One region of the Nostoc sp. CALU 546 genome, then DNA from elsewhere that is predicted to be linked to it. Evidence: riboswitches for the same ligand, from Rfam matches in the RefSeq annotation. Region 1 holds a riboswitch; each other region holds the start of a gene.

Region 1 (10,377 bases):
ATCTTTGATGGCTTGAGCAATTTTCTGAAGACAGCGATCGCCTACCCGATGCCCGTATGTATCATTATATGATTTGAAGAAATCAACATCGCAAAGAATCAAAGAGAGCGGCAGTTGCTCCCGTTTCATCCGCTGCCACTCTTGGTTAAAATACTCTTCAAAGCGTCGGCGGTTAGCTACTTGAGTTAATCCATCGATAGTAACTAATCGCTGCAATTCCAGATTAACGGCTTCCAGTTTTTGCTGTAACTGAGATTGCTGAATCAAACGTTTTACCCGTTGTCGCAAAACTGGCCAGTGAATCGGTTTGGTAACATAATCCATTGCCCCCACTTCAAATGCACGGTCAACTGACTCTTGATCTTCAAGTCCTGTAATCATTAAAACTGGAGTGTGCTTGCTACGATCAAGAAGCTCCAATTGAGTGCAACACTCGAACCCATCCATATCCGGCATTATGGCATCAAGGAGTACTATATCAGGGTGCAGTTGCTTAAAAGCGGTTAAAGCCTCTATGCCATTTTGAGCTTCTGCTATTTTATACCCTTCCCGCTCTAAGAAATGACGCAATATCAAGCGGATAAAAGGTTCATCATCAACAATTAGAACTAAAGATTGACTTTCTTGAGCATTGGCTTTCATGGTACTTCCTTCGCAAGTTCTTTTTGTAAGGCAGTTTTAACTTGTTCATATTCCTGGTATAGTTGTGAGAGCAATTCTCGGCTGTTTTCTAAGTTACTGCTGCGTCCCTGTACTTCTAACACCTTGCAAAGCTGCGCTAAGTCCATCGCTCCAACAGAAGCACTGCTGGACTTTAGTTTGTGGGCTGTTTTCCATATAGTCTTGGTATCCTGAGTTGTGATAGCTGTGCTAATATCTTGCACCAGTCTCGGTGTTTCTGTAAGATAACACTCAATTAGTTCAGCAAATGCCACACGATCTCCTCTGACCATATTCCGCAACGATTGGAGAACTTTGGCATCAATTGTGGCACTTTTTAATGTCTGGTTTTCCCCTTCCTGTAGAACATTTGGCGAAGGTTGCAATTCTAAAGACATCACTTTCCCTTGTGTTTCTGTGGAAGTGAATTCAGAACTTCTTTGAGGTGGACATTTGCTGAGTGCCTGACCCAATTCTTGCAGCTGAATAGGTTTACTCAGGTAGTCATCCATACCAGCAGCAAGACATACTTCGCGATCGCCCCGCATTGCATTAGCAGTTATGGCGATGATATGGGGACGAAAACCTACTTCCCATTCTTGACAGATTCTCCGAGTTGCTTCTAACCCATCCATTTCAGGCATGTGGACATCCATCAACACTAAGTCATAGCGCTGTTTTTGCAAAGCCTTGAGAACTTCTAGCCCATTGGTGACGACATCTGCCCCATAACCCATTTTCTGAAGCATCAGTAGAGCAACTTTCTGATTGACAACCGTATCCTCTGCCAAAAGAATCCGCAGTGGCAATCGATGGGCTAAATGCCGGTCAACCAAGGGAGAATGAGAAATACTGGCTTGGATCGGCTGATTACCCAAAATACGGGTAATTACATCGTAGAGTTGCGACTGTTTGATGGGTTTGCTCAAAGAGGCAGCAAACTGGACATCATTAAAGTCAGAAAAAGTTTCTACTCTACCCAAAGAAGTCAGAATCACCAAAGGTAGATTTTGACAACCAGATTGCTTGCGGATTTGACGAGCTAGGGTGATGCCATCCATTTCCGGCATCTGCATATCTAAAATGGCAATATCAAACTGCGTTCCCTTAGCAAGTTCAGCTAAAGCTTCTTTACCAGATTTGGCAGTATAAGTTTCCATTTTCCAAGACTCAGCTTGCAATCTGAGAATTTGGCGATTGGTGAAATTGTCATCCACAATCAACAGCCGCTTGGATGCAAGCTGCCCTGGCGAAGTGCTTAATTCAGCTTGTTCTGACTGAGCAGCTACTTTGGTAGTAATGGTGAAATAAAATATTGAACCTGGGGAAGAATCAGGAGATGTTGAAGAAAGCAGCTTTTTTGATAATTGTCCATTTTCCCATCTAGGGCTAGGATTGCCACCGACAAACCCCTGGCTTTCTACCCAAAGAGTGCCACCCATCATCTTACTGAGCCGCTTGCTGATGACCAATCCTAGCCCTGTGCCGCCATATCGTCGAGTCATGGAGACATCAGCCTGAGCGAAGGGTTGAAATAACCGCTCTATCTTCTCTGGTGCGATGCCAATACCTGTATCTTTGATGGCAAATTGAATTTGGACTGGGGACTGGGTACTGGGGATTGGGGACTGGGAAGAAGTTTCCTCCTCATTACCCCCAGTCCCTAATCCCCGATCCCCAGTCCCTAATCCCCGATCCCCAGTCCCTAATCCCCGATCCCCAGTCCCTAATCCCCGATCCCCAGTCCCTAATTCAACAAAGAGTACCACTTCTCCGTTTTCAGTGAACTTAATGGCATTGTTGAGAAGATTCATCAAGACTTGGCGCAGACGTGTCATATCGCCGATGATTTGAGTCGGAACTTGCGGCTGAATTAGGTAAGCTAACTCGATATCCTTTTGAGCAGCTTTCGGGGCTAATAGCGAAATAGCCTGCTCGACACAAGCTCTCAAATCAAAAGGCTGTTCCTCTAATTCCAGTTTGCCAGATTCAATTTTTGAGAAATCTAGAATGTCGTTGATGATGGTGAGTAAGGCATCTCCACTACTGCGAACTGTTTCTACAAAATCTTGCTGTTGAGGCGTGAGTTCAGTATCCAGCAATAGACCTGTCATGGCAATAACAGCATTCATTGGAGTCCGAATTTCGTGGCTCATCATCGCCAAAAACTCACTTTTTGCCCGATTCGCGGCTTCTGCTTGACGTTTTGCCCGTTCCAAGGCAAAGTTTTTCAAGGTAAGTTCTTCACGTCGGCGTGTTTCTTGTTCCAGTAAGTGAGCTTGTGCTAGAGCAATACCCAGTTGAGCCGCCACTGCTTCTAGTAATTCGATTTCCTCTTGTGTCCACTGGCGAAAATAGCTGCATTGGTGTAAGCCGATCGCACCATTGGGTTTTCCTTGATAGGAAGTGCGGATTGATAGCATAGACTTCAACCCAATTTCTCGGCAGATCGGTTCAGCCGCCTGGAGTAAAGGATCAACATACACATTTGGAGAAGCGATCGCTATTTCTTGTGCCATCATCTGCTCTGCATGAGGATTGTTGGTCATGGGAATTTCCAATTTCAACATGGAGCAGTAACCAGGAAGTATATTATACTCTGCTACTAGGGGAATTCGGGGCGTGGGGTCGCTAATGTAAGAGTGGATCAAACAGCGTTCAGCCCCAAATGCTTGTCCAATTTGGGTAGCAGCCGTCTCAAAGATTTTACTGGCATCAAGACTTTGACGAATTTCCTGAGTAATTTGTTCAAGTAGTAGGGTGCGATGCAATTGCTGTTGCAGTGCCTCTTTAGCTCGTTTGTTTTCGGTGATGTCGTGATTGACGCCAACTGTGGCAACAGTTTCCCCCTGTTCATCCTGTAAAGAGATTACGGTTGTTTCGCAAATTCCCTCACTGCCATCTTTGCGAATAAAGTGTATTTCCCCTGACCAGCGTCCTTGCTGGTTGATTTTTTGCAGAATTTTGGTGCTTAATGTTGCAGCGACTTCTGGCTGATGCAAAAAACTAGGATGTTTAGCCAAAACCTCGGCTTTGGTATAGCCAAACATACTTTCAGCGGCAGGATTCCAGTCAACAATATTTCCGGTTAAATCTGTAATAATTACGCCATCATGCATGTTTTCAAAAGTGAGGGCTTGCCGACGCAGGCTGGCTTCAGCTTGCTTGCGTAAGCTAATATCTGTCTGAATGCCAATGAAGTGGCTTAACTTCCCATTTTCGTCATGGATAGGAGAAATACTCAATTCATTCCAGAATAAAGTACCATCTTTGCGATAGTTGCGGAGAACAACTTTGCAACTTGTTCCAGCTTGAATAGATGACCGCAATTCATTAAGTGCTGATTGCTGGGTATCTGTGCGTTGCAAAAATCGACAGTTTTGCCCAATCACATCAGTAGCTTTGTAGCCTGTTATTTGCTCAAAGGCGTGGTTGACGTAAATAACCGGAGTATAAGAGAGTCTAGCATCGGCAATAATAATTCCATTACTGGTGGCAGCAAGTGCCCTCTCCCTCAGTCTCAAAGTTTCTTCAACCAACTTCAAATCAGTAATGTCAAACATAAACCCTCTCAGCATAGTAGGAGTTCCTGCTTCCCGAACTACGCTAACAACATCTCGCAACCAAATAACTCGCCCGTCGGCTGCTAACATCCGGTATTCTAATTCGTGATTCTGGCACTTAGCAGTTGCTTCTTGACAAAAACGAATAGACTTTTCCTTATCATGTGGATGCAGATGATTAACCCAAAAATTTTCCTCGTACCACTCTGCGATCGGATATTTTAGTAATTCAACCGCTTGCGGCCCAACATAAATAAATCGCCAAGTCTTCAAGTCTAATTCCCAAGGGATGACTTTGACAGTTTCCAACAACTGCCGCAAACGATTTTCACTGGTGCGGAGGGCAATTTCTACCTGTTTTTGTTCAAAAATCCTGTGAGTTAATTCCTGATTTATTGCTGTTATTTTTTGGTTACTTGCTTTCATTGCCAAGACACAATAGATTGATAATATCAAGGCGATAAAAATCAATAAGCCTGCAATAAATACTACTTGTATTAATAACCACGGAGTTTGGATTAAAAGTCTCTGCCAGAGTAGGACTACAGAGATTGAGAAGAAAATTCCTAGCAACAGCACTAGTAACTCTCGTTTACGGAAAAATTTCACAGCTTTGAACCAGTCATATCGCTGCTGTTTGATCACTTATTAACCCTCCAGCACTTTCAGGGCTGATCAGAGAAGTCAGGAGGCAGAGAGTAGGAGGAAAGAATTATGAATGAAAACTTTAGTTCTGGGTTATTACCCAGCTTAAAAAGAAGAATTGTATCTCGCGCTATGCGTCTTGATACAAAGCGCCTAGGCGAGGCATTTCGCCTCCTGTCTTGCTTCAATCCCACGCTTTTAAACGTAAGTTACTTCTGACTCCTGCCTTCTCCCTCCTGAATGCACTAACTTTTACTTTTAAGTAATCTAAAATATCAATAGCAAGGGGATAATTACCGAATTTATTTTTAAGTAGAATATTTATATATAAGATTGTTAGAAAAGCTTAATAATTTCTGGTTATAATTAGCATTTTTTTGAGAGCCGCAAATTGTCCGCACTTGGTTTCTCTATGAGACGCACTCGCGTTCCCTAATGTGCCACTGATACGAATAAAGGCTTATACCAATTTTTTATGAAGCTGCATATAATTCGATCCCCCCAACCCCCCTTAAAAAGCTACAGTGTACACACAAGTCCATCTCACCCCCTCTAACTCCCCCGATGCCTTGGGGGAGAACCGGATATTTCCCCCCTTTGCAAGGGGGGATTAAGGGGGGGGGTAAATCCAGGGTTTGCGCTTCATTACCAAGATGTGTGTACACCGTAGCCTTAAAAAGGGGGGCAAAAGTCTCTTAAAGTCCCCCTTTTTAAGGGGGATTTAGGGGGATCAAGATATATGCAACTTCACATTAAATTGCTAGTAAAAGATAATCAGTATAGGTAAAAAATAATTTAAATTCTATCTTTGGGGGGATAAATATTTAAGCTGTATACTAATTTTCATTTAGAAAGTAGATTTGCTTATATACATCAACTTCTTGATAATATAAGCTAATTAATCATCGTGGATTTGTAACCATTCCAAGTCTATGAACTTATAGACGACAGATTCTTGCTAAAGTGATGTTTATGAAAGTTCAGAACCACAACCCACTTTTCTAGGAATATATGGATAGCTATGAAATTATATAGGGCGAACGATGGGAATTGAACCCACGAATGGTGGTACCACAAACCACTGCCTTAACCACTTGGCTACGCTCGCCATTCAACAATTTGAATTATAGCAATAATTTGGCTAGCGATCAAGAGTTTTTATTCAAGGAACGGATTTAGTTGATTTAGAGTCTCTGGAATCTAACGATTTACTACGAATTTAACTTGGCAAACATGAAACCATTGACCATCATTGCATATACTGGAGCAGCAGCAGGACTCGCCGCCTTGGGTGTGACAATGGCGAAGACCAATCCCAGTCAGGTTGAATATGAAAAATATGCAGTGCAAAGGTTGTCAGAATATTTAAAAACCGATGTATGCAAAAGTACTACGAATATTATAGAAAATTTAATCCGTTTTAATTGTGATAAGTTGGTTGACTCGGCTAATCCGCAAATCCAAGAAATTATTGCCAGGACTACAGAAAGACAAAATTACGTGATTTTTAGCGTTTACCGTACAGATTTAAAAATAAGTTCTTGGATACCTTCTTATAAATTTGAAACGGTGGGAGCTTTTGATCAATTTTATACTTACACTGCTGAAGAACAATAAGTCAAGCAGAAGGGGGAGAATTTGAAGAACAAGTCAGAATCCAACATTCAGTATTCTTCTTCAAGAATTACCAGGGTATCTATTACCCCCCAACTTAATATTAAGTAAGAATAGTAACAGAAAGTTCAATTTTTGCCGATGTCATTTGCCTATCTCTTAGTATCTCACGGAAGCCGCGATCGCCGCCCAGAAATTGCTATGCAGCAACTAGCAGGGCTGGTATGTAATCAATTGCCAAAAAACTTCAACCCATTAAATAAGGAACATTTGGTTGGTATAGCGGCTTTAGAAATGAGTCCTCAGCCTTTACACGAGCAGATTCAACAATTTGCTAAGAGCGCTTTTGGTGATGATCGCAAACTACCTCAGAACGATAAGCGCCTAAAAATTGTACCGCTATTTTTGCTGCCGGGAGTGCATGTGATGACGGATATTCCCGCCGAAGTAGCACTAGCACAACAGGCTATTGGTCAAGATATCATCATTGAGTTGCAACCATATTTAGGCTCTCATCCCAATTTAGAGAAATTGCTGGCCAAGCAAATAGCTGCGACAAAAGCAGAAGCATGGATTCTGTTAGCTCATGGTAGCCGTCGCCCAGGTTCTCAAGAAACTGTGGAAGCAATGGCGGCGAGTTTGGGAGCGGTGGCTGCTTATTGGGCTGGGCCTCCTAGTTTAGAATCACGAGTGAAAGAGTTGGTAACTGCTGGTTATCGGGAAATTGCAATTTTGCCATACTTTTTATTCGCTGGTGGAATAACTGATGCGATCGCTACTTCAATAGAGGAGTTAAAATTACAATTTTCTGCGGTGAATTTCCAATTGGCATCGCCACTGGGAGCAAGTGCAGAATTAGCCGAGCTAATTTGGGATTTAACAGATAAATGAACCGCACAGAGAAACAGGAGAGCAAGTATTTGGGAAAGGTTTATTTAGTAGGTGCGGGGCCAGGTGATCCAGGACTAATTACCTTGAAGGCCAAAGGTTTGTTGGAATGTGCAGATGTCGTTATCTATGATGCCTTAGTTAGTTCGGCAATTCTGGCAATGATTAATCCCCAAGCCGAGCAAATTAATGCTGGTAAGCGGAGGGGGAAACATTCGCTGTTCCAGGAAGAAACAACTCAATTGCTGATTGATAAAGCGCAGGATCATGCAATTGTAGTACGGCTAAAAGGTGGCGATCCGTTTATTTTTGGTCGCGGTGGCGAAGAGATGGCAGAATTAGTCAAAGCTGGAATCTCAACGGAAGTAGTGCCCGGTATCACATCGGGAATTGCAGCAGCGGCTTATGCAGGTATACCTTTGACGCATCGACTGTATAGTTCATCGGTGATATTTGTAACTGGACATGAAGCGGCGGGTAAGTATAGACCGATAGTGAATTGGAGTGCGATCGCTCACGGTTCCGAAACCATTGTAATTTATATGGGAATTCACAATCTGCCTTATATTGTGGAACAATTAAGTTTAGCTGGATTGAATTTAGAAACACCCATTGCTTTGGTGCGTTGGGGTACGCGCCCCGAACAAGAAGAATTGATTGGTACTTTAGAAACAATTGTAGAGCAGGTAGAGCAAACTGGATTTGGTGCGCCTGCGATCGCAGTTATTGGACAAGTAGTGAATATGCACAGTATTTTGTCTGGTTGTCGTCCAGTATGATGTTGGCGCAAAGCTTGCCGTTTCATATTGTTAGATGACCACTAGTGTATGATCGATAAGGTTATTCGGTTCTGGTAGGAGTCAGCTATCAGAGGTAACGGGGAAAGTTCGGTGCAAATCCGGCACTGTCCCGCAACTGTGAACTAATTTGAGATTAAGGAACCAAATTGAGTAAGTCAGGATGCCCGCCGAAATAGATTTATCAGTTTCACTATATCTGCGAGGTACAGATGACTACGACTTTAAATATTTCCCCAACCAATCCCTTGGGTGTTGCTGAACATACTTTATTTGTTTGTAAAACCTGTGCCAGTGTTTGGCAAAATGGAAATCGCTTAGGTGAAAGTGGTGGTGAAAAACTTCTACATCAACTTCAGCAGCTTGCCCAAGATTGGGAGTTACGAGATGAATTCCCGATTCAGGAAGTTGAATGCATGAGTGCTTGTAATCGTTCTTGTGTAGTCGCCTTTACTGCCAAAGGCAAATTAACATATTTATTTGGTGACTTAGAAGTTGATGGTAGTGCTTCTGCGGTGTTGCAATGTGCTAGTCAATACTATGCTAAAGCAGATGGTTTACTGCCTTGGTCAGAGCGTCCAGAAGCACTGAAAAAAGGCATCTTAGCAAAAATTCCGCCTTTATCAAAACAGAATTCAGGAGTCAGGAGTCAGAATTCAGTATGAATTCTGTACGAGTGGCGGATAGAGTTAAGCAAAGCAAGTCCGCGAGAGTTTGAGTATAGATTAAAACCTCTTTCACCGTGGGCAAAAATAAATTCAAATATTCTTCCTTGAACCTATCCGTTTATGGGTAGAGTATTCTGAATCCTGAATTCTGAATTCTGATTCCTTTTTAATGATGCGCGTTTTGATTCTAGGTGGGACGGGAGATGCCGCAGAACTAGCTGCCAAAGTTGCGACTATCCAAGGGTTAGAAGCAATCACATCTCTAGCTGGCCGCACCCGTGAGCCATCAATACCGTTGGGGGATTTGCGGGTTGGAGGCTTCGGTGGCGTGGCTGGATTAGCTAGCTATCTGCGAATCATGCAAATCGACTTATTAATTGATGCAACCCATCCTTTTGCGACTCAGATTTCCTTTAATGCAGCAGATGCCGCAACAGAAGTTGGAGTACCCCGTCTGATGTTAATTCGTCCGCCTTGGGAAAAAGAAAGTGGCGATCGCTGGATTGAAGTTGATCGCGTTGAAGTCGCAGCAGCATCTTTGCAAAACCAGGCACAGCGGGTATTTTTGACCGTTGGTAGGCAAGAACTCGCTGCCTTTGCTTATTTGGAGAAAATTTGGTTTCTGATGCGGATGATTGACCCACCTACTGATGATGCTTTAGTGCCGTTGGGAATGGTATTGTGCGATCGCGGGCCCTTTACCCTCAATAATGAAAGACAAATCCTGATTAATAACAATATTGATACCATCGTGAGCAAAAATAGCGGTGGCGATGCAACAAAGGCCAAAATCATTGCAGCGCGAGAACTGGGTGTAAAAGTTGTGATGGTAAATCGTCCAGCCATCCCGCCAGGAGAACAGGTTAGTAATGTTGATGCTGCTTTGACGTGGTTATTTGATCGCTGCTAAATAATACGATCTTTCTGAATTTCCGTATAATACACGGGAACCTTCTACAAAATCCGCGATCGCATTAACGACTTCCATGAAAAATCTAGCTCTATATGCCATAGTCCTCGCCACCACTTTTGGATTAGTTTTCGGGACAATGCCAGCCGCCTCTGCTTTAAGTTGGAACTGGAGTTATTCTGGTACTGGCATAGCAGCAAACGGTACTTTCATCACTAATGACACCCCTAACGATTTAGGTTTTTACCTGATTACTGGAATTACTGGTACACGGAATGGTGAAAAAATTACTGGTTTGCAAGCCCCTGGGACTCCAATGCCAGGAAATGAACCTTTTGATGTTGATGATTTAATTAGTCTTAATACTCAGCAGTTAACGGGTAAGGGTTTTGCATATTCCACTTCAGAAGGACATTATTCAAGTCCATTTTTCGCTAATTTTTTGCCGAAACCAGGTTATTTAGAGATGTTTTCTGCGCCAACTAGACCAGGTTTGAAAAATTTAGGATTAGAAGATAGTGAATTACCCATTAGTTTTTCTGCGACCATAATCACCATCCCTTAACCCACTTCTATTTTTAGCTTACACGTAACAAGCTATCCAAATTCACTCAGAAAAAGCTCAAAAAAAT
Region 2 (10,377 bases), on a different contig from region 1:
AGAATTCATGAGCAATCCTAAATACCAACCTTGAGGATTTTCATAAGAAACACCCAAATTTAGTTTATCCGCACCTGCAAAACGCAACTCCTTATCAACTTCCGCCGGATTAGAACTTTCTAAAATTCGCGGATCATTAGCTGTATAATTAGAAAAAGCATAGATATTCTTCGCTAGCTGCAAATTCAGAGAGGCTTCAATTCCTGTAGTTCTAACTAGTCCGATATTTTCAAAAGTACCTGTATTGCCATTCACGGGTGGTGTCAATCGCTTAAAAGCAATTGTATCGGATACTGTGTTACTAAAGAACGTCAAACGTAATAAGCCTATATTACCTAACTTTTGGTCAATGCCAATATCAAAACTATCACCCTTTTCGGGTTTAAGTTCAGGGTTTCCAATATTAGTAGGATTATTGTTAAATAAATTAGCAATGGTTGGCGCTCGGAAGTTTCTGATATAGTTAGCTCTGAGTGTTGTGGAGTCAGAGATTGCTAATTTTGTACCTACAGATGGTGATGTAAATGAACCATTTACCAAGCTACTGAAATCTTGGTGTACTCCTAAATTGATACTCAAGCTAGAAGTAAAATTATTTTCATATTTGGCGAAAATGCCTCCTTGACTAATACTGTCATCGTAATTTTCTCTATTGACATTACTGCCATAATTAAAAGTGGTATTACGCACATTTACATTCCGGTAATCAAAGCCGTAAACCAAAATCTGATTTTTGGTCAGATTCCAACTATGTGTGGTTTGAATACCGTAAGAAACTTGGTTAGAATCAAACCGATTTTGAGATGAAAGTGCGCCACTACGATTATCAAAACGAGTATTGAGAAAATCAGTATAAACTCTGGCTGTTAAAAGTGAATCATTTCCATTCCCTAATTTGGAATTCCAGGTTAAATCAGTGAGAACTTGGTCTGTGTATTTACGATTATTGTCGGTGAGAGAATTGAAAAAACCTTGCCCAAATTGGGGTTCAGGAATTGCTACTCCTCCTGGTACTCCCTGTTCTTTGCTTAAGTATAGGCTTGAGAGACTTAAGGTATTACGTGTTCCTAAATCTGCCTCTAGTTTGACATTAAAGTTGTTAAACAGAGCATCATTATTTGTTCTCGTTCCCGTAAAATTGGCTTCAGGAATTGTAAAAGGATAATTATTTTCTGCTTGGGTACGGTTGTAACCTACAACCCAATAAATTGCACCTGCTTTCCCACTATTTTGAATATTTTGTTGGTTTAGTCCATAAGTACCAATATTCACCTTGGCTTCTGTTGTAACTTTCTCTGTGGGACGACGAGTGACAATATTAATTACCCCTCCTATTGCATCAGAACCATAAAGAGTTGAACCTCCTCCTGGTAACACTTCAACTCTTTCGATATTATTGGTAGTGAATTCTGAGAGGTCAAAACCCCCGCCACCAAGATTATTAATCGGTCTACCATCAAGCAATATTAATACTTGACCGGTATTAGAACCACGAATAAATTGACCACTTAAAGCGTTAACTTCTGTGCCAACTGTACCATCACCTAAGATACCAGGAAGAAATCGCAGTGCTTCTTTGACAGTTCTTGCACCTTGCGCTTCCATTTCTTCACCCGTAATTACGTAAACAGGACGGGTGGAATCTTTCACTGTCCCTTCGCGGCGAAAGGGTGAAAATACAGGTTCATTCAATAGCTTGTCGATGACTGTTAATTCAATATCTGGTTCTTCTGTGGATGCTGGAGTATTTTCAGGTGTTACTTGTGCAACTGGTTGTAAGTCTCTTGCAGAACCTTCATACTTGGGAAACTCAGATATTTGTGGAACTTGATTAGCGATCGCTACATTTCCTCCACCGACCATCCCATAAATTGCGGTAAAAACGAAGATTTTTGAGAAAAATTCACAACAAGTAACTATACGGGAAGTGGACATGAAACTCCTCGTTTTCAGTAAATGCAGGTATTTATTTGTGCTGTTGAATTTCTAAGATTTAGGGTTACAATGCATTGCCATACCTAAATCATGGTGGATACTATTTTGATAGCAAAAAAGACTTTGTGGTATTCCTTATGGATACCCAAATTCCTATAGGACAACCAAAAATTAAGTGTCGTTACTAACAGCGAAGCGAATTAGTAAAACTTGCAGAGGGTACTGTCTTAAAACAATATTTGTACCCATGAAATTCTTTAATAAAATGTATCATCTGTGCCTCGCAGATAAATGTTTTGTGTCTAGAGTGAGTCGGCGGGCATTCTGGCTCATACAATTTTGGATTTTGAATTTTCGATTTTGGATTATTGGGTAGCTTCCCAATCCAAAATCTAAAATCTAAAATCTAAAATCGGTTTACAGCTGCGGGACAGCGCCGGATTTACACCGAACTTTCCCCCTTGCGTCTGATGGCTGCTCCCCATCAGAACCGACAGTTATGTGTCACATTACCATAGTTACTGTCTATATGTAAATTCATTTGGTAATAATCGGTGAGAGGTTGAGATAATTTTATTTTTGCCAATTATAAATTGTGCTGGAAATTTAGGAAAAACGCAGGTATTAAGTCAACTTTTGTGCTGAATTTATGCGGCAAAAATGAATAATGTATATCAAGATTAAGCCTAGACTACGCCTACTGTAAGCATCGCCTACTCAAAAGCTGCAATTTTGTTATCCCCCTCCCCAGCATTGATCGGCTAAGAATTTAATGATACTTTAGATAAGATTGCAGTAAAAAATAGCTTTTTTGACTATCTATAAAACATTTCATATAAGTATCAAGTTGTTGTCATAAAACCATACAAAGACATAATTACTGTCGAAAACGTCATATTTTAAACTATCGGTTATTATGCTAGTAAAATTTTACATTTAGACAGAGTGGGCAACTGGTTTTCTTCACTAATGAAGTAGGCAAAAGATGTCCTACACAAGTTGCGTGTCTGAAAGATGAGCAAATAGCTGGTCAATAATTACTGGCTATTTTACATATTTAGAGAAAATCAATCAGCACTACACAATAGCGATTGTCTTTGATATGACTGACTGATTTTAGCAGTAAAGTCTTTACTTTCATGTCAATAGCACCCTGGAATTGGGAACTATAAAAGTAAGAACAAAGCTAGATTTTTCAATTTATACTCATACCTGTGAAATGTCTTATTCCACTAGTAGTCTTTCAGATGTTTTCTAGTTTGATTTCAAACCCTCAAAGCTATCAGGAGTAAATATGCAAGCAACAAACGTAACTCTGGGAATTCCCAACCTCAATACTATGAATACCCAGGATTATATTGAACTAGAACAGCAATATGGGGCTGATAATTATCATCCTTTAGATGTAGTCATCACCAAAGGAGAAGGTGTGTGGATATGGGATATAGAAGGTAAAAAATACCTAGATTTTCTTTCAGCTTATTCAGCATTAAATCAAGGTCATTGTCATCCCAAAATTCTTGCAGCCATGATTGAGCAAGCCGAGAAAGTTACACTAACTTCCAGGGCTTTTCGTAATGACCAGTTAGGAAGATTTTATGAGAAACTTTCTCAAATTTCTGGTTTACCCAAAGTGCTACCCATGAATTCGGGAGCCGAAGCTGTAGAAACTGCTATTAAAGCCATTCGTAAATGGGCTTATAAGGTAAAAGGTGTACCAGAAAATCAAGCAGAAATTATTGTTTGTAGTAATAATTTTTCTGGACGCACTATTAGTTTGATTAGCTTCTCTACAGAAGAACAATATCAAGATGGATTTGGGCCTTTGACGACTGGGTTTAAAGTTATCCCTTTTGGTGATGCTGAGGCTTTAGAAAAAGCGATTACTCCTAACACTGCGGCATTTTTGGTAGAACCAATTCAGGGGGAGGGAGGTATTATTGTTCCTCCCAATGGGTTTTTAAAGCAAGCAGAACAAATCTGTCGTCATCATAATGTCTTATTGGTTTTTGATGAAATTCAAACTGGCTTGGGAAGAACAGGTAAAATGTTTGCCCATCAATATGAGAATGTTAAGCCAGATGGCATAACTGTAGGTAAAGCTTTATCTGGTGGATTTTATCCCATTTCTGCGTTTATTTCGACAGAGGAAGTGATGGGTGTATTTCAACCAGGAGATCATGGTAGTACCTTTGGCGGAAATCCTTTAGCTGCTGCTATTGGAATTGCAGCACTGGATGTTCTTATAGAAGAAAAGTTGCCAGAAAAAGCCTTACAACTGGGAGAATATTTTCTAGATAAATTACAATCAATTGAAAGTTCATATATTAAGGAAGTGCGTGGTAAAGGCTTATTAATTGGCATGGAATTGCACGCCGAAGCGGGTGGTGCTAGACGTTTTTGTAAAGCCTTAGCCAAAGAGGGATTATTAGCCAAAGAAACTAGAGATAATGTCATTCGTTTTGCTCCACCCTTGGTTATTTCCCAATATGAAATAGATTGGGCGTTGGAGAAAATTGAGCTAGTTTTGACAACCACTTGTTAGTTTGGCGTAAATTGAGTATGATGGGTTACTTGTAGTGTTTAAAAAGTCGTTAGTAGCAAAATTGAACAATCGTTTCATCCAATTCATGAGTATCTGGGAATTGCACGTCAAGTTAAATAAAAGACGGCAATCTGATCCTGGTTTGTCCTGGTACGACCACTGCGAAGCGCCTAGTACGTTGGCAAGACTTGCCTTGTAGTCGCTGTGCAGACCGTATAACTTTTATTTTCAATAAAAAGGACAATCTACCATGAATCGTGAAGAACTTTTGCAACAAACTGTGCAACCAATTGACATTAAAGATTTTGATGTTGTTGGCTTAGTGGAAGCTATGGGTAAGACAGCTTTCCAAGGTCGAAATTTGGGGCGGGCAGCAAAAATTTATGACGCAATGCTGCAAGATAAAGAATGTACGATTATTCTGTGTTTAGCTGGGTCTTTGTTTAGTGCTGGACTCAAGGGAATAGTCCACGATTTAATTACTCACAATATGGTAGATGCGATTGTATCTACTGGCGCTAACATTGTTGACCAAGATTTCTTTGAAGCGTTGGGTTATCGTCATTATGTTGGCGACGCCTTTGCTGATGATGAGGTGCTAAGACAGCAAAGGATAGACCGCATATATGACACCTACATTGATGAAGATCAACTGCGGGTGTGTGACATGACGATCGCAGAAATCGCCGAGAATTTAGAGAAGCGTCCCTATTCTTCACGGGAATTTATTGAGCAGATGGCGGTTTATTTAGAACGTCGGGGTAACTATGGTCAATCTGTAGTGCAAGCCGCTTATCAACACCTTGTACCAATCTTTGTCCCCGCTTTTAGTGACTGTTCGGCTGGCTTTGGCTTAGTGCATCACCAATGGAATTCTCCAGAATCTCATTTAACCATTGACTCGGTGCGAGACTTTCGGGAGTTGACGCAGTGCAAACTAGCTTCCAACTACACTGGATTGGTAATGATTGGTGGTGGTGTACCAAAAAACTTCGCCCAGGATACGGTGGTAGCTGCGGAAATGCTGGGATTTGATACGAGTATGCACAAGTATACAATTCAAGTCACTGTCGCCGATGAGCGAGATGGTGCTCTATCTGGTTCTACTCTCAAAGAAGCTCATTCTTGGGGGAAGGTAGATAAAGCTACTGAACAAATGGTGTTTTCTGAGGCGACTGTGGCATTCCCGTTAATTGCGGGGTATGCGTATCATAAGGGGAACTGGCGCGATCGCCAACCACATCATTTAGCTGAGTTATTTACTAGACCTCAACCCAAGGTAGCAACTGTGTAGAGATTTTTAGGGGGCTTTCTTTGCCCCCTAAAATTGCTATACAGATTGCTGTTTCCCTAACTAGCTATGATTTTATTTTGAATTCCCTATCTGTCGCAAACATTTTTTGAATTGGTATTACCCAAAAACACAGAAGCAAAACCGGGAATATATGGGAGTAGAGAGATTAATTAATCAGTACTATTGCTGAATAAAATTAGTAGTATTTTTAGCTATAATATCTCTGTAATTAAGATAGAACTTAGATATTAAAATATGACTAATTTACTTAGGTTGTTGACAATTTCATCTTTGTTACTGTCTACGGGTTTGCCATCTTTTGCCACCAATAAATCCTTCGTAACTGAGAAACATTTCCAAGGTGATGTGGAGCCAAAAAATTGCCCTCTCCAAAAAAGGAAAAAAGGTAGTTTTATATATAATCTTTGCCAAGTTAAGGGTAAGCCAATATCTTTATATATCCAAAGTGTTGAAGCATCTGATGGCAATGAAAATGGCGCTCTGGATGTTGCTGTATTAACATACAAAAATGGACAATTAATTCACGTTAGTGCTGAAGATTTTCACAGATATGGTTTCCGCAATCAAAAATTAGTTGCAGCTTGGCATCTAGATAATACCATTGAAAATGTATCATCATCTCAATATCGCGCCATAGAAAAGCGTTTTGTAACAGAGTCTTTACCAAAAATTAAATGAATTGGTACAGAAGAAAGTTTAAAAAAAGTTACACAAGAAATATGCAATTTGTCCAATGATTTTGCTGAGTTTTTTGCAAATACTCAACCAAGTTTCTCAACACAGCTGGAACAAACTCCGCGCTATAAATTTTCTCCACAAGCATCAGTTTATACAGCTTGCCTGCTTCCAACAGCCACTCACGCGGACATAAAACCAACTTAGTTTAGTTTCATATCCTTCCCTACGGGACGCCAAAGGCGAACGGGATATTGCTACAATCCAATCTATGATCCTACTTAACTCAACTGTGTTAAATCATCCTCATGAGTCGAGATGCGTTGGTAGTGGGAATTAATCAGTATCCTTTCTTAAAAGATACTCCAACAAGCAAAGCGAAACATCTTTTTACCCCTGCTAACGATGCCGAAGCGATCGCGCAACGTTTAGAAGAATATGGTGATTTTCGCGTGCGGCGACTGCCAGAAACGATTCAGGGTCAACAGCGTCGAGTCACATCTGATGGTTTGGTCAAACATGAGACTTTGGAAGATGCGATCATCCAGTTATTCAACCCAGTAGGCGAAAATATTCCAGAAACAGCGCTGTTATATTTTATCGGTCATGGTTTACGCAAAAATCGCGGCGGGGTAACTGAAGGTTTTTTGTGTACCAGCGATGTTGATCCCCGAAAGAATCAGTGGGGTGTTTCCCTGCGATGGTTGCGAGAACTGTTGCAAAAAAGTCCCGTCAAGCAGCAAATCGTCTGGCTGGACTGCTGCTACAGTGGAGAACTATTCAATTTTGTAGAAGCAGATTTGGGGACATCGCTTCAAGAACAGACGCGGTTTTTAATTGCTGCATCAAGAGAATTTGAACCTGCTGAGGAAGATATTCAAAGGAAACATGGGGTATTTTCCAAAGCACTTTGGCAAGGACTTGATCCCAGACAACAGCCAGATGGTTTAGTCAACAATGACAAATTAATTGAGTATATTGCCCAAACCCTCAAGGATATTCCCCAGCAGCCAATTTGGTATAACCCCAACCGGGAAATTATGCTCACTGGTGAACGAGAAGACGTTCTCATTCACATCCCAGATGGAGTTTGTCCTTACAAAGGGTTACGCTTTTTTGATGTTGAAGATGCTACCTATTTTTATGGGCGGGAAGTATTGACCCAAAAGCTGATTCAGCACGTTCAAGTGGGTAAAGGAAATTTTTTGGCCGTGTTGGGCGTATCGGGGAGTGGTAAATCTTCCTTACTGCGGGCGGGGTTGATTTACCAGTTACAGCAACAGCGCAGATTACCAGGGACAGAGGAATGGAAAATTCGGATTTTTAGCCCAGGAGAGCAACCTTTGGTGAGTTTGGCAACGGCATTTCTGGATGAGTCAGCCACAGATATGCAGCGTGCAGAACAGCTAAAAGTAGCAGATGAGGCGATCGCACAAGGAGAAACGGGGCTAGCACGATTAATTAAAGCATCGCGATCGCCGCGCATCTTACTAATTGTCGATCAGTTTGAAGAGATTTTTACCGTTTGTCAGAGCCACAGCGATCGACAGCAGTTTATTTTTAGTTTATTGGGGGCGCTCAAACAAACAGGAGATAAACTCTGCATAATATTTGCTATGCGTGATGATTTCTTAGGTAAGTGTGCTGCATATAGCGGTTATCAGTCTTCTGAAGTACAGTAGCAACAGTGAGTAAACCAACCGAGTAAATTCTCTATCGTCACTTCTGCGAATGCCGTATCTAATGCCTGGAGTAAATCAGTGTATGTCCTTGCACCGATACGACGGAGAATGTTCTTAATCTTAGACCAACAATTCTCAATCGGTGAAAAATCGGGAGAGTAGGGGGGGAGATAAATGAGGCTCGCGCCAGCAGCGATGATCAAAGCTTCAAGTTCATCACTTTTATGGATCGAGCAGTTATCCATTAGAACGACTGCACCAGTCCAAAGCTGAGGTACGAGCTTTTGAGAGATGAAGGCATCAAAGGTCAAGGCATCGATAGAACCTAAACCACTCCACTGGGTCAGCAGTCCTTTTAAGCTAATGGCACCAATTACCGAGACATTTTTCCCTTTACGGTTGGGCTTTTGAGCATAAGCTCGTAGCCCTGGTAAGGCGCGGGCACATTTGCGGATGAAGGACAGATTCACCCCCGATTCATCTAAGAAAATCAGATTTTCCACCGGTATCCCCCTCAAGAGTTTCCAGTACTCAAATCGGGCTAGTTGGACTTCATCAGTGTATTTTTTCGTGGGGTGGAGACTTTTTTTTTGAGGTTGAGGTGAAGTTGAAAGCGAACCATCCGATTCACCGTGGCTACCCCAATTAAGACCTCTGTTTTCTCGTAAAGTCGTTCCCGCAATTCGCTTAAGGTCGCATCCGGCTGTGCTGTGACGAGTTGGCGCAGGATTTCGATCTGTTCGGCATTCAACTTTGTTGGTGTCTGCTCAGTCCGTACCTTGGGGCCTATCGTACCCAATTCTCGATGGCGTTTAAGTAAATTTTGCACAAAACTTAAAGTGACACCAAAGTTTTTAGCCAGTTTTCGTTGGGAAATGTTACCGCAGGCATAAGCATCAACAATTTTCTGACGCAAGTCGAGAGAGTAGGCTTTCATCGCCACCAATTATCTGTAGAATTGCTGTCTCCTAGTGTACTGAACTAGACTAATAACCGCTATATCATGAGCTAACTGATTTGATTCAAACTAATCTGGTGATGGTAACTCCCATGTCTTTAAAAGAGTTGCAGCAAGCAATCCGAGAACCGGCAGCGAAACTAGGACGGAAGGTAGAAGAAAATTTAATTAATGCTATTCTCCAAGACTTGGGAGTTGAGGTAGGACAACCCACACAAGAAGCTGAACCGGGAATGCTGCCTCTGTTGTCATATACTTTAGAGCAGCTTTGGCAACGACAGAAACTGAATTGGTTGAAGCTAGATAGTTATCACCAGTTAGGCGGAGTCCGAAAAACCCTAGAAAATTTGGCAGAACAAACTTACAAGGAACTTTCGGCTGAAGAACAACGGGTAACGGACTTGATTTTTATTAATTTGACTCAGTTAGGGGAAGGTACACCAGACACACGCAAGCAAGTTCCGCAACGAGATTTAATTTCTTTGGGTAAATCTGAACCGTTGGTAGAGAGAGTAATTCAAAAGCTGGCACTAGCGAAGTTAATCGTCACTAGCGAACAACGCAGAGGTGAGGAGAAAGTGGCGGTAGTGGATGTGTCCCATGAAGCTTTGATTCGCCATTGGTCAAGGTTGCAGGAGTTGCTGGATAATAATCGGGAGGCTATTAGAACTGAGCGCAGAATTCAGGCGGCAGCCGAAGAATGGGCAGATAAAGGTAAGTCTGTTGATTACTTGCTCACGGGGTTGAGATTGGCAGAAGCCGAGAAGTTTTTGCAAGAGCAAGTTGATATTGTACCACCGTCAGGTTTGAGTCGTGAGTTAATAGAGTCTAGTCAGAAAGAGCGCGATCGCATTGCTGCCGAACTGGATCGGCTAGAAAAGGAAGAATTAGAACGAGAGCGACTTGCACAACAGCGAGAATTACAACGAGAGAAACAAGCACGACGCGGTTGGCAATGGCTGGCTTTTGTACTCGGTGCGATCGCTATGGCTACTATTGGCTCATTCGTCTACCGAGAAGGATTGCGGCAGATTGCGATTAGGCAAACTGAGATGGTATCTATTTCTGGTGGCGACGCTATTATCGGCACAGACGATTCCAATGCTTATAGTAACGAAAAACCCAAAAGCTTTTTTCATCTTTCAGATTTTCAAATCCAAAAGTTTGAGGTTTCTAATCATCTTTATCGCTTTTGCGTACAAGCTGGACATTGTGATAAACCAGTTAATCCCAGTCAATTAAATGATCACAAATTTGATCAATATCC
Region 3 (10,377 bases), on a different contig from region 1:
TCGAAGAAAAGTTGGCGATAACCCCTATATTATTGACAACTTTAGAAAACTTCAGCAATAACCCGTCAGAGTTATTGGATAAAAATGATTATATCTTACATATTTATGCCTTGTATCTATTAGCACAATTTAGGGAAACATTAGCCTATCCTCTGATTGTCAAGTCTTTTTCGGCTCCAGGGGACATCTCAATGGATGTAACCGGAGATATAGTAACTGAGGATTTAGGAAGAATATTTGCTTCTGTCAGTGATGGAAATATTGAACCACTAAAACAACTAATATCAAATAAAAAAATCAATGAATATGTCAGAAGTGCAGCATTAGAAGCTTTACTAGTTTTAGTTGCTGAAGAAGTTATTTCTAGAGAAAAAGTAATAGAGTATTATGCAGAATTGTTTTCCAATCGAGGTGACAAAGAATATGATTATACTTGGACTAAGCTAGTTATTAATAGTATGGAGCTTTGTGCGAGCGAACTGAAGTCAGAAATTGATAATGCCTTTGAAGAAAATTTAGTGGAAGAGTTTTTTATTGGGCAAGAGGATGTAAATGATTGTTTTGAGTTGGGAACAGAAGTAGCTTTAAATAAACTGCGCCAGAATCGACGTTATTCTTTAATTGAAGATGTGATATCAGAAATGGAAGGTTGGGCTTGTTTCCAGCCAGAAAAACTAAAAAAACTGGATAACAGGTTAATTAGCCCAGAAGGATTTACTTTATCGACACCAAAAAAATCCCAAACTCAAGCTAAAAACAAGAAAAAGATGCAATCACAATCTCGCCGAAAAAATCGCTCACCCAAAAAATGAGTATTCAAAGACCCCACCTTTGTCTAGTAAGGGTTTTAGGAAAAACGCTGCTCAAAGATAAGTATTGAGTTAATAGATTGAATGCCGATAAAATACGAGAATAGAAAAGGACAGACATATTATCTTTATCAAGGCATAACGAAAACTGGTAAGCCTAAGTACTTCTTTTCCATGAAAAGTGAAGGACATTTGGTTGAAACTATGCCTGATGGCTATGAAATTTATGAAAATCCTAACGCTCAGGTTTTTCTGAGAAAGGTTCAGCCGAAAATTATTACCGATGAAGAAAGGGCAAATGTAGAAGAAGGAATAAAGAAATTTTCTAGCTTACAAGATTACCAAATAGATATAAAACAGGAAATCATTACTATATATACAGCAGACCAAGACGTTAATCTGTTGTCCGAACTATTAAATTTTTCTGGAAGAAATGAGATGAGAGAAGGGAAAACTAAACTCAGGCTTTCTATTTCATATTCACCGATGCTTCGTTTCGTATTGATTGATCGGGCGCAACGGACATTTCTGACTCAAAGATATTGTTTTTTAGGAAGAATTGATGACTGGATTGAAATCGGCAAGCAAGGTAATCTTCAGGGACTAGTAGAAAATTATGTGAAACATTTGGGACAAGAGTCATTCTTTGAACTGCATTGATCTTAGTTTTTGGCTCAATCAACTAGAGGCATTGGCAAAATGGAGTTGTTTTTGGCTGACCCTTGTCTAATAAGTGATCTAGAGTCTGAATATGGTAAAAGGAGAACAGCTAAAACCGATAATCTCAGATGACATAGCCGAAAATAAATCTTAAGGAACTCAAGCGATATCTGAAGGATGACTCTCAATAAGAATTGATTTCAGAAAATAGCGAGCTATTTTTGGCATTTGTTAGTTTTGCAAGATATCTACTAAGCAATAAAAAACGACCCTGCAACGCTGAGTAGAAAATAAATGCTTGGTAAAGAATGAGACTTGTCCCGATTAATAGCGAATGCAAATATAGACAGCCTATTGATTTTTATGCAAGCAAATCGCAGTTGTGTTATTATCCAGATGAATCTCGGTTCTAGTGGGGAACAGCCACTAGAGGAAACGGGGAAAGTCCGGTGTAAATCCGGCGCTGTCCCGCAGCTGTAAACAAGGGTTGCCTTGTGAGTCAGAATGCCCGCCGAAGTTGACTTGTAAATTTTGTACATCTGCGAGGCACAGATAAGTATTTTTATGAAGGTTTATACAACTAATCAGCTTTACGTTCTCATAGTGCCACATATCAAGACGCTACAGATTACGACTTTCTATGAGAAGGTAAGGGGTTAATTTTCGGTACAAATTGTGTCTTGAGATCCAGCGATCGCTGTAATCTACTCCAGACGAGAGTATCGTTTGTAAATAGTCATTGCGACAAAAAACGCTGTATTAACTAATAGGTGGAAGTTGTTTAAAACAGGTAGAAAATGGCGTGTATGACGTACATAGTCATGTTTGACCACTGAACAAATACTTTCCCAATCTCGCATATAAATTGCTAAGTTACTAAATGAATACTCCAGTTAATTATCATGGCGAAATTCTATCTTCACCGAACTGGGAAGATTCCTACTGCTATTCACCCCTTTGTTAAACAAACGGCTCTTCCTCAAGGCAAACACAAGCCCAGTCTACTGCAAGGGAAAATTATTCAAGATGTTCAAAACATTGCAATATCGATGTATCGGATGATTTATATTGCGATTGCCGACCGTGGGCAGTTACGACATCACTCCTCTGATTCAGGACGAGCAGCAATGAGTAAACCGTTGGATCGACTCAAATAGGTGTACAAGACCGTTCAAAAAAATGCCAAATTTGTTATATTCTGTAATTGTTTTTTTTCTGCTATTAGTAATTGGAATTGCGGCTTATTTCCTAACTGCCCGCAAGTATCAATCCTCATCCACAGTTGCCAATTCCTACGATCAATGGACTCTTGATGGCATCCTAGAGTTTTATTGGGGAGAACACATTCACCTTGGTCACTACGGTTCACCGCCACGACGAAAAGATTTTCTGGCTGCTAAATCTGACTTTGTACATGAAATGGTTAAATGGGGTGGAATAGAAAAATTACCCCCTGGTGCTACCGTCTTAGATGTTGGCTGTGGTATTGGCGGCAGCAGTCGGATTTTAGCGCGAGATTATGGGTTTGCTGTCACAGGGATTACCATCAGTCCTATTCAGGTGAAACGCGCCCAGGAATTAACACCCTTTGGGCTAAATGCCCAGTTTGCGGTTGATGATGCAATGGCATTGTCGTTTCCAGATGCCAGTTTTGATGTGGTCTGGTCAATCGAAGCAGGCCCCCACATGCCAGATAAAACCATTTTTGCTAGAGAATTAATGCGGGTGCTAAAGCCTGGTGGAGTGTTGGTTGTAGCTGACTGGAATCAGAGGGATGACCGCCAAAAGCCGCTAAATTTTTGGGAGAAACGAGTAATGCAGCAACTCCTCGATCAGTGGTCTCATCCAGCTTTTTCCAGTATTGAAGGCTTTTCCGAGCTTTTAGCAGGAACAGAATTGGTTGAAGGGGAGGTAATTACGGCAGACTGGACGCAAGAAACCCTTCCTTCTTGGTTCGATTCAATTTGGCAAGGAGTGGCTCGACCAGAGGGATTAGTGCGTTTTGGGCTGTCTGGTTTCATCAAGTCTGTGCGCGAGGTACCGACGCTTTTACTGATGCGTTTGGCGTTTGGTACAGGATTGTGTCGATTTGGAATGTTCCGGGCTGTACGGGCAAATGGAAGCACAGAATTCATGGACAGAAACTTTGCTAACCAAAATCCCTCAAGCTTGGTTAGGTAGCGATCGCAGCTATTTATGAATATTTGGATTTTAAATAAGTTTGGGGGGTTAAATCCCCTAGTTCTAGAGGCAGAACACAATTGAAGCCTAGCTAAATCCCCGTCACAAAATGTAATTATGAATTATGAATTATCGAATTAAGGGATTTGTAGCAGTTCCAAACAAAGCTATCCGTCCGGTATTACAGGGGGTTGGTAATCGATTTAACTACTTTTATGACCATCTTTGGCAACCCCAGGAACCCCGTCAAACGCGATTAGTATTGATTGGACGAGAGCTTGAGCAGGTTCGCATTGAATCATTGGTGTTGGGGGAGGAAGTCAATGCGACCATCCAATAGTGTTTGGCAAGGAAATTTTGGCTACTGGCAAAATAGTTTTATTCATAATAATCTGCTGGTCATTGGTTACACAGCATGGAAAGGATTTCAGTCCTTTGGACGGGGAGTTGTCTTATGTGATGTAGATACTCAAGTTACTCAGTCAACAATTACAAACTTTGATACAGTTCCCTTCACCCTCCAGTTTCTCCCCTGCGATCTAATTGGGCTTTACTTGGGATCACAATCACTTAACTCATCTATAATCTCATCAATTTTTCCAGCAGTCGCAACATACAATCCCCATCAAGATATTCTTCTGGTGCTAAAGGTTGAACCTCAGATTGAGGTTAATTTTTTACACCAACTAAAAATTACTCCACCCGATTGCTACGAACAAGTTTGCAAGCGTTGGTCAGAATTTCAACCAAGCTTAATGCCCTAATAGTTACTTTATTCCTCAATGCTCAAACCACAATCAAGCAAGATTCCGAAACCTACTCGTTACCAAAATGCGGCGATAGATTATTACATGGGACTCACAAATTCCGACTATCTCCATTATGGGTATTGGGAGCCACTACCTACTCATGGTGAAGAATTAACTCTAACTCGTCTGCGTGTGGCGCAAGAAAGCTATGCAGCCAAACTTTTCAGTTTTATCCCAGAGGGGACAAAAACTGTGCTTGACGTAGGCTGTGGCATTGGTGGTAATGCGGCATATTTGTGTGATCGTGGTTTCAGTGTTGAGGGATTAGCACCCGATGCACTTCAGCAAGAGAGATTTATTCAAAATACCAACGGTAAAGTACCTTTTTACTTAACGAGATTTGAAGATTTTCACTCATCAAACTCCTACGATTTAGTTCTGTTGAGTGAAAGCAGTCAATATATTGCTGTTGACAATTTGGCTCAGGGTGCGGCTTGTTTATTGAGTAATGGTGGCTACCTGCTGGTTGCCGATATGATGCGTTCTAATGCGGAATACAGAGAAGGTATTTTTTCTAATTGTCATATTGCCACTGAACTCCAAGCGACTTTAGTGCAGGCTGGATTCAAGTTAATCAAAACTGAAGACATTTCAACCCATATTGCGCCAACGATTGACTTGTGTGTTGATAACTTTCGTACTTTTGGGCTGACAACGGTTAAATATATTGCTGATGTTGTGGCGATCGCTGTTCCTCCATTACATACACTCGGTCGTTGGGCATTTAAGCGCTGGCTGGAAAAGTTGGTTGTCGAGGGGTTAGCAGCACGCGCAATTTTTGAAAGCCATTTATGTTATTCCATCCAACTCTGGCAGCTATCAAGATGACCCCAGAAATAAACTTTCAGGACATAGAGCTTGTACACCTCGAAGAATGGTGATGGTTTGGAGTTCTGCATTAAGCCTTGTGCCAGACAGAATCTTTTGTCCAGAGTTTTTGGCTGTTGAAATTAGGAAAATTAATTCAGCGATTTGATTTATACTTTTAGATTCGTCTAAATATCAAAAAAAGTTTTGTTGTATGTCCAGCCTGAGTCCAGACATGGTTCGTATCTATTTGCAAGAGATTGGTCGTTACCCAATGCTAACCGCAGACCAAGAAATTGCTTATGGGAGGCAGGTACAGCAAATCATGGCAATTGAGCAAAGAAAAAATGAACTCACCCAACAACTAGATCGTGAGCCAACAATGGTCGAATTAGCTGTTGATGTTGACAAAAGTGAATTGGAAATAGCTCAAATACAAAATCTTGGGCAACGAGCCAAACAAAAAATGGTGACAGCAAACTTGCGTCTGGTGGTTTCGATTGCCAAAAAATATACTAATCGCAATCTGGAATTCTTAGATTTACTGCAAGAAGGGGCAATAGGTTTACAAAGGGGTGTAGAAAAATTTGACCCCAATCGCGGCTATAAGCTTTCCACCTATGTATACTGGTGGATTACGCAATCAATCACACGAGCAATCGCAGAGAAATCTCGTACTGTACGCTTACCAATTCATATCACCGAACAACTGAACAAAATTAAGAAAATACAGCGAGAATTATTTCAGACACTGGGTCGTCCAGCCAGTGTTGTAGAAATTGCTGAAACTTTAGACTTACAACCAAGCCAGATTAGGGATTTTCTCAGCAGATCGAAGCAGCCAATTTCTCTAGATGTAAAGATTGGAGATAACCAAGACACAGAACTTAGCCAACTTTTACCAGATGAGGGCATATCTCCAGACGAACACATCACCAAAGAGCTTTTGCGCCAAGACATTAATAGTTTATTAGAATCACTCAAACCGACGCAGCGTGAAGTATTAATTTTGCGTTTTGGGTTAGAGAACGATCAAGAACTAACTTTAGCTCAGATTGGAGAGAAATTGAATGTCAGTAGAGAACGAGTTCGCCAAATTCAGCAGCAAGCAATCACTGTTCTACGTCGTCAAAAAACTGAAATTAAACAGTATTTAGTTTCGTGAGAAGTATTTATTGATGATGTTTTTGGGACTAATTAGTGAAAAAGAAAGGCTGAAATAGGGTTACAGGTTTGGGTGTAGGGAAAGACAGAAAGTCTTACTACACCCCACATCTTTTGATTTTTTCAGATCCTGTGAAAAGTCAGATTAAACAAGAGGCTCAATATTTTTGAAAGGTTCAATTAAATATCTACGTCCACCACCTCTATAAGGTACAGGGTTACTGGGAGTATTAGATTTGGTAATCTCTGAAAATAACTGTTGTGTTTTATAAGTAGGATATAGGGTCTGAGATAATTTATTTATCTGTATTTGGAAATTAAGACTTAGCAAATTGAATAGGAAAGTCCAAACTAAAATATAGGATGTAAAAGGCATAGTTAATAGCTCCATTTTATCTCTATTAACTAATACTTAGTATTTTTAAATTATCCGGTAAATATAATGGTAGAAATATTTTATTTTGGATTTTAATATCGCAATAAAACTTTGTTTGAATACAACTATTATATAAATCTTCGACAAAAAGACTAATGAAAAAAGTCATGAATTCGACCATGACTTTTGGCACAAATAAATGACCGATTTAGCCAGTTACTAGCGATTGATGAACTCTGAACAATTCTCACCATCCGATCCAACATGGATATATGCCACAGACTAATAAATTGCCGCCGTACTCAACCCTTTGATAGTTAGAGCAACCGACGATGCAGGCTGCTGGTCTAAAAACTTGTTCGTCAAACTCGAAATCGAAACCGAAATCCTCCGAGTAGTATGTATGAATCGTGCTAGATGTCACCTCAGTAGGAGGTAGAATCGTTAGGATCTTAGCAATCTGTTCCTCTCCATTCCATCTACCCGAAATACCTATTGAGCCAAAATGACTATTAAATCCAGTACCGCAAGAAAAATTAAGGAAAATCCCGCGAGGTCTTATGAACTTAAGCATTCAACAGATTGTGCCGGAGGACGTTGCATTAATGGAAGCTCTATTAGCGACCTTTGGCGAGGCATTCGATCAGGTGGAAACTTATGGGAATCCGCCTAGTACAGACTACCTGCGGCAACTGCTTGATAGTGACTACTTTATTGCGATCGCCGCATTGAAAGAAGGTGAGGTCGTTGGCGGTCTTACTGCCTACGAGCTTAAAAAATTCGAGCAGGAGCGCAGCGAGATTTACATCTACGATCTAGCTGTTGCCGCCGCACACCGACGGCAGGGGATTGCAACGGCATTAATTCAGAAGCTGAAGGAAGTAGCAGCAGCTTATGGAGCTTATGTCATTTTTGTCCAGGCAGATATTGGTGACGATCCAGCCATTAAACTTTATACAAAGCTGGGCGATCGTGAAGACGTGTTGCATTTTGATATACCAGTTAATAGCGGCAATGACAATGCCTAATGCTTATCTGGTTGGTTCATGATTGAGATTTGTAGTGAGCGATTGTCAGCCTTAGCGTCAGCCGAGATTCAGGGCTTGGAGTTTAATGGCTTAGTGGTATTTGAAGATTTGTTGATGGCACTGGGCAAAGCAAATGTATCGATAGTGAAAGAGAGCGACCTAACTCTTGAAAATTTGCGGTTACTAGATAAAGTTTGGACGGGAGAAAATATGCGAGTGTTTGAATTAATTGACATCTTGGAAAAAGATGGCGAACGAGATTTTTAACCCTCTTTTGTCAGTTTGGGATAACCCAATCGCTGAAAGCCTTTCGGGGCTTTATTTTCCACTTTAAAGCTAGAAATTTTAGTTAGTGTTAGAAAATAAAAGCTCAAAGCTTGATTAAATCAAAATTTCAGAATCTCGCTGAGATTATTGTTTTTCGAGAGTGACAAAACAGGGTTAATCAAAATGCGCTCGCTACGGCAATTGTTGACTCCTGGATGCTGAATTCTTACAAATTAACTAACCTTTCTTATTCTGCTCCTGCCATAAAAGCTGAGATTGATACTTCTGAAGTATCTTTAAAATCTCTTGGCGTTGTGGATGCCCTTCAAGAGATTTTTCAATGGCAGCAAATTCGTCTAATACAATCACTCCTGGCTGTAGCTTAGGATTGTTTACGTCTGGGTCTATAGAGTTCATAATTTTTATCATTGGAGGGTGTTTGCTTTAGTAGGTTTTATGACCATATTCTAATATTTCGTATTCACTTATTTTCGCTCCAAACAACAAAACAAGTACCTAAAACTACGCTCAATCCTACTATAAATCCTGAAGGACGACCTCCAGTTAGCAAGAGTATGACTAAAAAGCCAAGTTCGACAGTGGCTATTTGTTTGAGCAGAGGAGCCAGTTTTATTTTCATCTTTTCATCTGATAAATTTTCATCCAACGCAAGGGCAAGAGCCAGTATCAAGAATTGAATTAGGTGAACAGCAAATCAATAATTTAATCATGCCAACCTCTACTAATAAGTCCTAACCTTATTAAAACGTTAAATCTCAAATTTTAAACATTAATTTTGATTGCTATTCCAGCCGTCGAATTTGTACTTAAGATGTGAATTCTGAAGCAATCTTTCGATTCCCAAACGGATTAGCTCTGGTGGAACTCCGTCTAATTTCAACTCGCTTTGGATAAACTCATCAATGGAATTGGCTTTCGTCTTCTCTAAGAGCGCCAACATCTGTTGAGCTTGGGTTGTTGATGTGCAAGACTCCTTAGTTTCAGCTTGAGAGGTTTGCTTATTACTTGGTGCAGAGTCAATAAAGTTTTTGGTATCCCGGTCATAACCAGAGAAATTGTTTAACAGAGGCATTGGTATCCATTCATTGATGCCGCCGTAATAAACTGCTCGACCAACTGGTGATTGTGCAGCAATCTCCATTACTTGGGTTGAGGTAATCTTGCGATCGCTGGGGATGAGTTGAGTGGCGATCATGGCGTTGTAAGCTGGGACGTTATCAGGATGAACTAACGCCACAGAGGTTAACTGCGATCGCAGTCCGCCAGAAATGCCCAAGTCATCAGTGTGAGGATTTTGCACGACAATCCAGAAATGCCAACCGGAACTATCACCGCAAGAACAGTAAGAGATGATTTTATCTTTGAGCCAACCAATCTCACCCTTGGTATTTTTAAATTTGGAACAGACAGCCGTTCCTTCATCCAAAATAATCAGCTTGGAGCCAGAGATATTTTGAAATTCGGTAAAGCATTCTTTGACCCATTTAACGGCTTCGACCGGGGACATTTCTAGGATTTTAGCCCGTTTAAAAGTATCAACACGACCTTTGAAATAACCGGTTTCTTTCTCGTCACCTTTTGGGTCAATATAAAAGATGTGTATGCCAGGATGCAGTCGCTTGATAGCGTCGATTGCATTGCTAATGGTGATACCCTTGCCAGAACCAGGGACACCAACCCAAAGCATATTGGTAACTTTTTTAGCAATGTGGGCGATTAGGTCATACTGCACTTGGGGTTTAGTGGTGTAGGTAGAGATTTCGGTATTGACTGAAGGGGAAGAAGCAGGAGGCATGGGAGCAGGGGGCATGGAAGCAGGGGGCATGGAAGAAATTTCCCCGAAGCTCCCAGCTTCTTGCCCCGTTTCCTCTTCAAATCTTGCTCCCACACCAGGAATCGGTAATTGAGCAAATCGAGCTTGTGGGATACCAAGATTTTGCGGTTGTATCGCCTCTTGAATAACTGTTACTTGTTGGTAGTTAACTCGTGGGTCAATTGTCACTTGCGCTAAATGCCCGGACAATTGCTCACGGGTAGGAAACTGCCCACGTAGCTGAATAAACCAATCAAGTAACCAACGGTAAGCGTAAAATCTTTTTCCTGGCTCAACGGCGCTCAAGTATTCACACACCACATGAGATGATTGCTTGAGCATGGCAAACTCATACTTAGACATTGGCTCCAGATGCAGCATCAAGTCAGCCAGTTCATTTTTCAGGGCAAAGTATTCATCCCTGGCAACACTATCTCCCATT

What was found. A riboswitch is a leader RNA that binds a small molecule or an ion and turns the genes downstream of it on or off. The one in region 1 is predicted to bind cobalamin.
Positions count from the first base shown of each region.
Region 2: linked by a shared signal. The riboswitch ahead of RRG12_RS10325 (TonB-dependent receptor plug domain-containing protein) and the one ahead of RRG12_RS38705 (DUF1636 domain-containing protein) in region 1 are both predicted to bind cobalamin.
Region 3: linked by a shared signal. The riboswitch ahead of RRG12_RS30070 (hypothetical protein) and the one ahead of RRG12_RS38705 (DUF1636 domain-containing protein) in region 1 are both predicted to bind cobalamin.

Region 1 covers NZ_JAWJTF010000141.1:9,592-19,968, forward strand. Annotated here, with positions in the region: gene RRG12_RS38675 (diguanylate cyclase domain-containing protein) at 1-642, opposite strand, end outside; gene RRG12_RS38680 (PAS domain S-box protein) at 639-4,868, opposite strand; tRNA gene RRG12_RS38685 (tRNA-His) at 5,904-5,976, opposite strand; gene RRG12_RS38690 (DUF4359 domain-containing protein) at 6,102-6,485, shown strand; gene RRG12_RS38695 (sirohydrochlorin chelatase) at 6,624-7,373, shown strand; gene cobA (uroporphyrinogen-III C-methyltransferase) at 7,370-8,149, shown strand; cobalamin riboswitch at 8,199-8,357, shown strand; gene RRG12_RS38705 (DUF1636 domain-containing protein) at 8,380-8,832, shown strand; gene RRG12_RS38710 (cobalt-precorrin-6A reductase) at 9,008-9,745, shown strand; gene RRG12_RS38715 (PEP-CTERM sorting domain-containing protein) at 9,822-10,310, shown strand.
Region 2 covers NZ_JAWJTF010000015.1:62,031-72,407, reverse strand. Annotated here, with positions in the region: gene RRG12_RS10325 (TonB-dependent receptor plug domain-containing protein) at 1-1,863, opposite strand, end outside; cobalamin riboswitch at 2,232-2,445, opposite strand; gene rocD (ornithine--oxo-acid transaminase) at 3,230-4,480, shown strand; gene RRG12_RS10315 (1,9-bis(guanidino)-5-aza-nonane synthase) at 4,731-5,774, shown strand; gene RRG12_RS10310 (hypothetical protein) at 6,030-6,473, shown strand; gene RRG12_RS10305 (caspase family protein) at 6,779-8,152, shown strand; gene RRG12_RS10300 (IS630 family transposase) at 8,131-8,670, opposite strand; gene RRG12_RS10295 (helix-turn-helix domain-containing protein) at 8,694-9,089, opposite strand; partial or broken gene RRG12_RS10290 (hypothetical protein) at 9,164-9,820, shown strand; gene RRG12_RS10285 (formylglycine-generating enzyme family protein) at 10,097-10,377, shown strand, end outside.
Region 3 covers NZ_JAWJTF010000081.1:11,885-22,261, reverse strand. Annotated here, with positions in the region: gene RRG12_RS30080 (DUF1186 domain-containing protein) at 1-812, shown strand, start outside; gene RRG12_RS30075 (hypothetical protein) at 894-1,469, shown strand; cobalamin riboswitch at 1,857-2,000, shown strand; gene RRG12_RS30070 (hypothetical protein) at 2,372-2,626, shown strand; gene RRG12_RS30065 (methyltransferase domain-containing protein) at 2,649-3,650, shown strand; partial or broken gene RRG12_RS30060 (GTP-binding protein) at 3,781-3,990, shown strand; gene RRG12_RS30055 (hypothetical protein) at 3,974-4,414, shown strand; gene RRG12_RS30050 (class I SAM-dependent methyltransferase) at 4,433-5,287, shown strand; gene RRG12_RS30045 (RpoD/SigA family RNA polymerase sigma factor) at 5,481-6,431, shown strand; gene patX (heterocyst-inhibiting protein PatX) at 6,576-6,806, opposite strand; gene RRG12_RS30035 (AAC(3)-I family aminoglycoside N-acetyltransferase) at 7,391-7,834, shown strand; gene RRG12_RS30030 (hypothetical protein) at 7,853-8,101, shown strand; gene RRG12_RS30025 (hypothetical protein) at 8,339-8,518, opposite strand; gene RRG12_RS30020 (hypothetical protein) at 8,583-8,741, opposite strand; gene RRG12_RS30015 (hypothetical protein) at 8,892-10,377, opposite strand, start outside.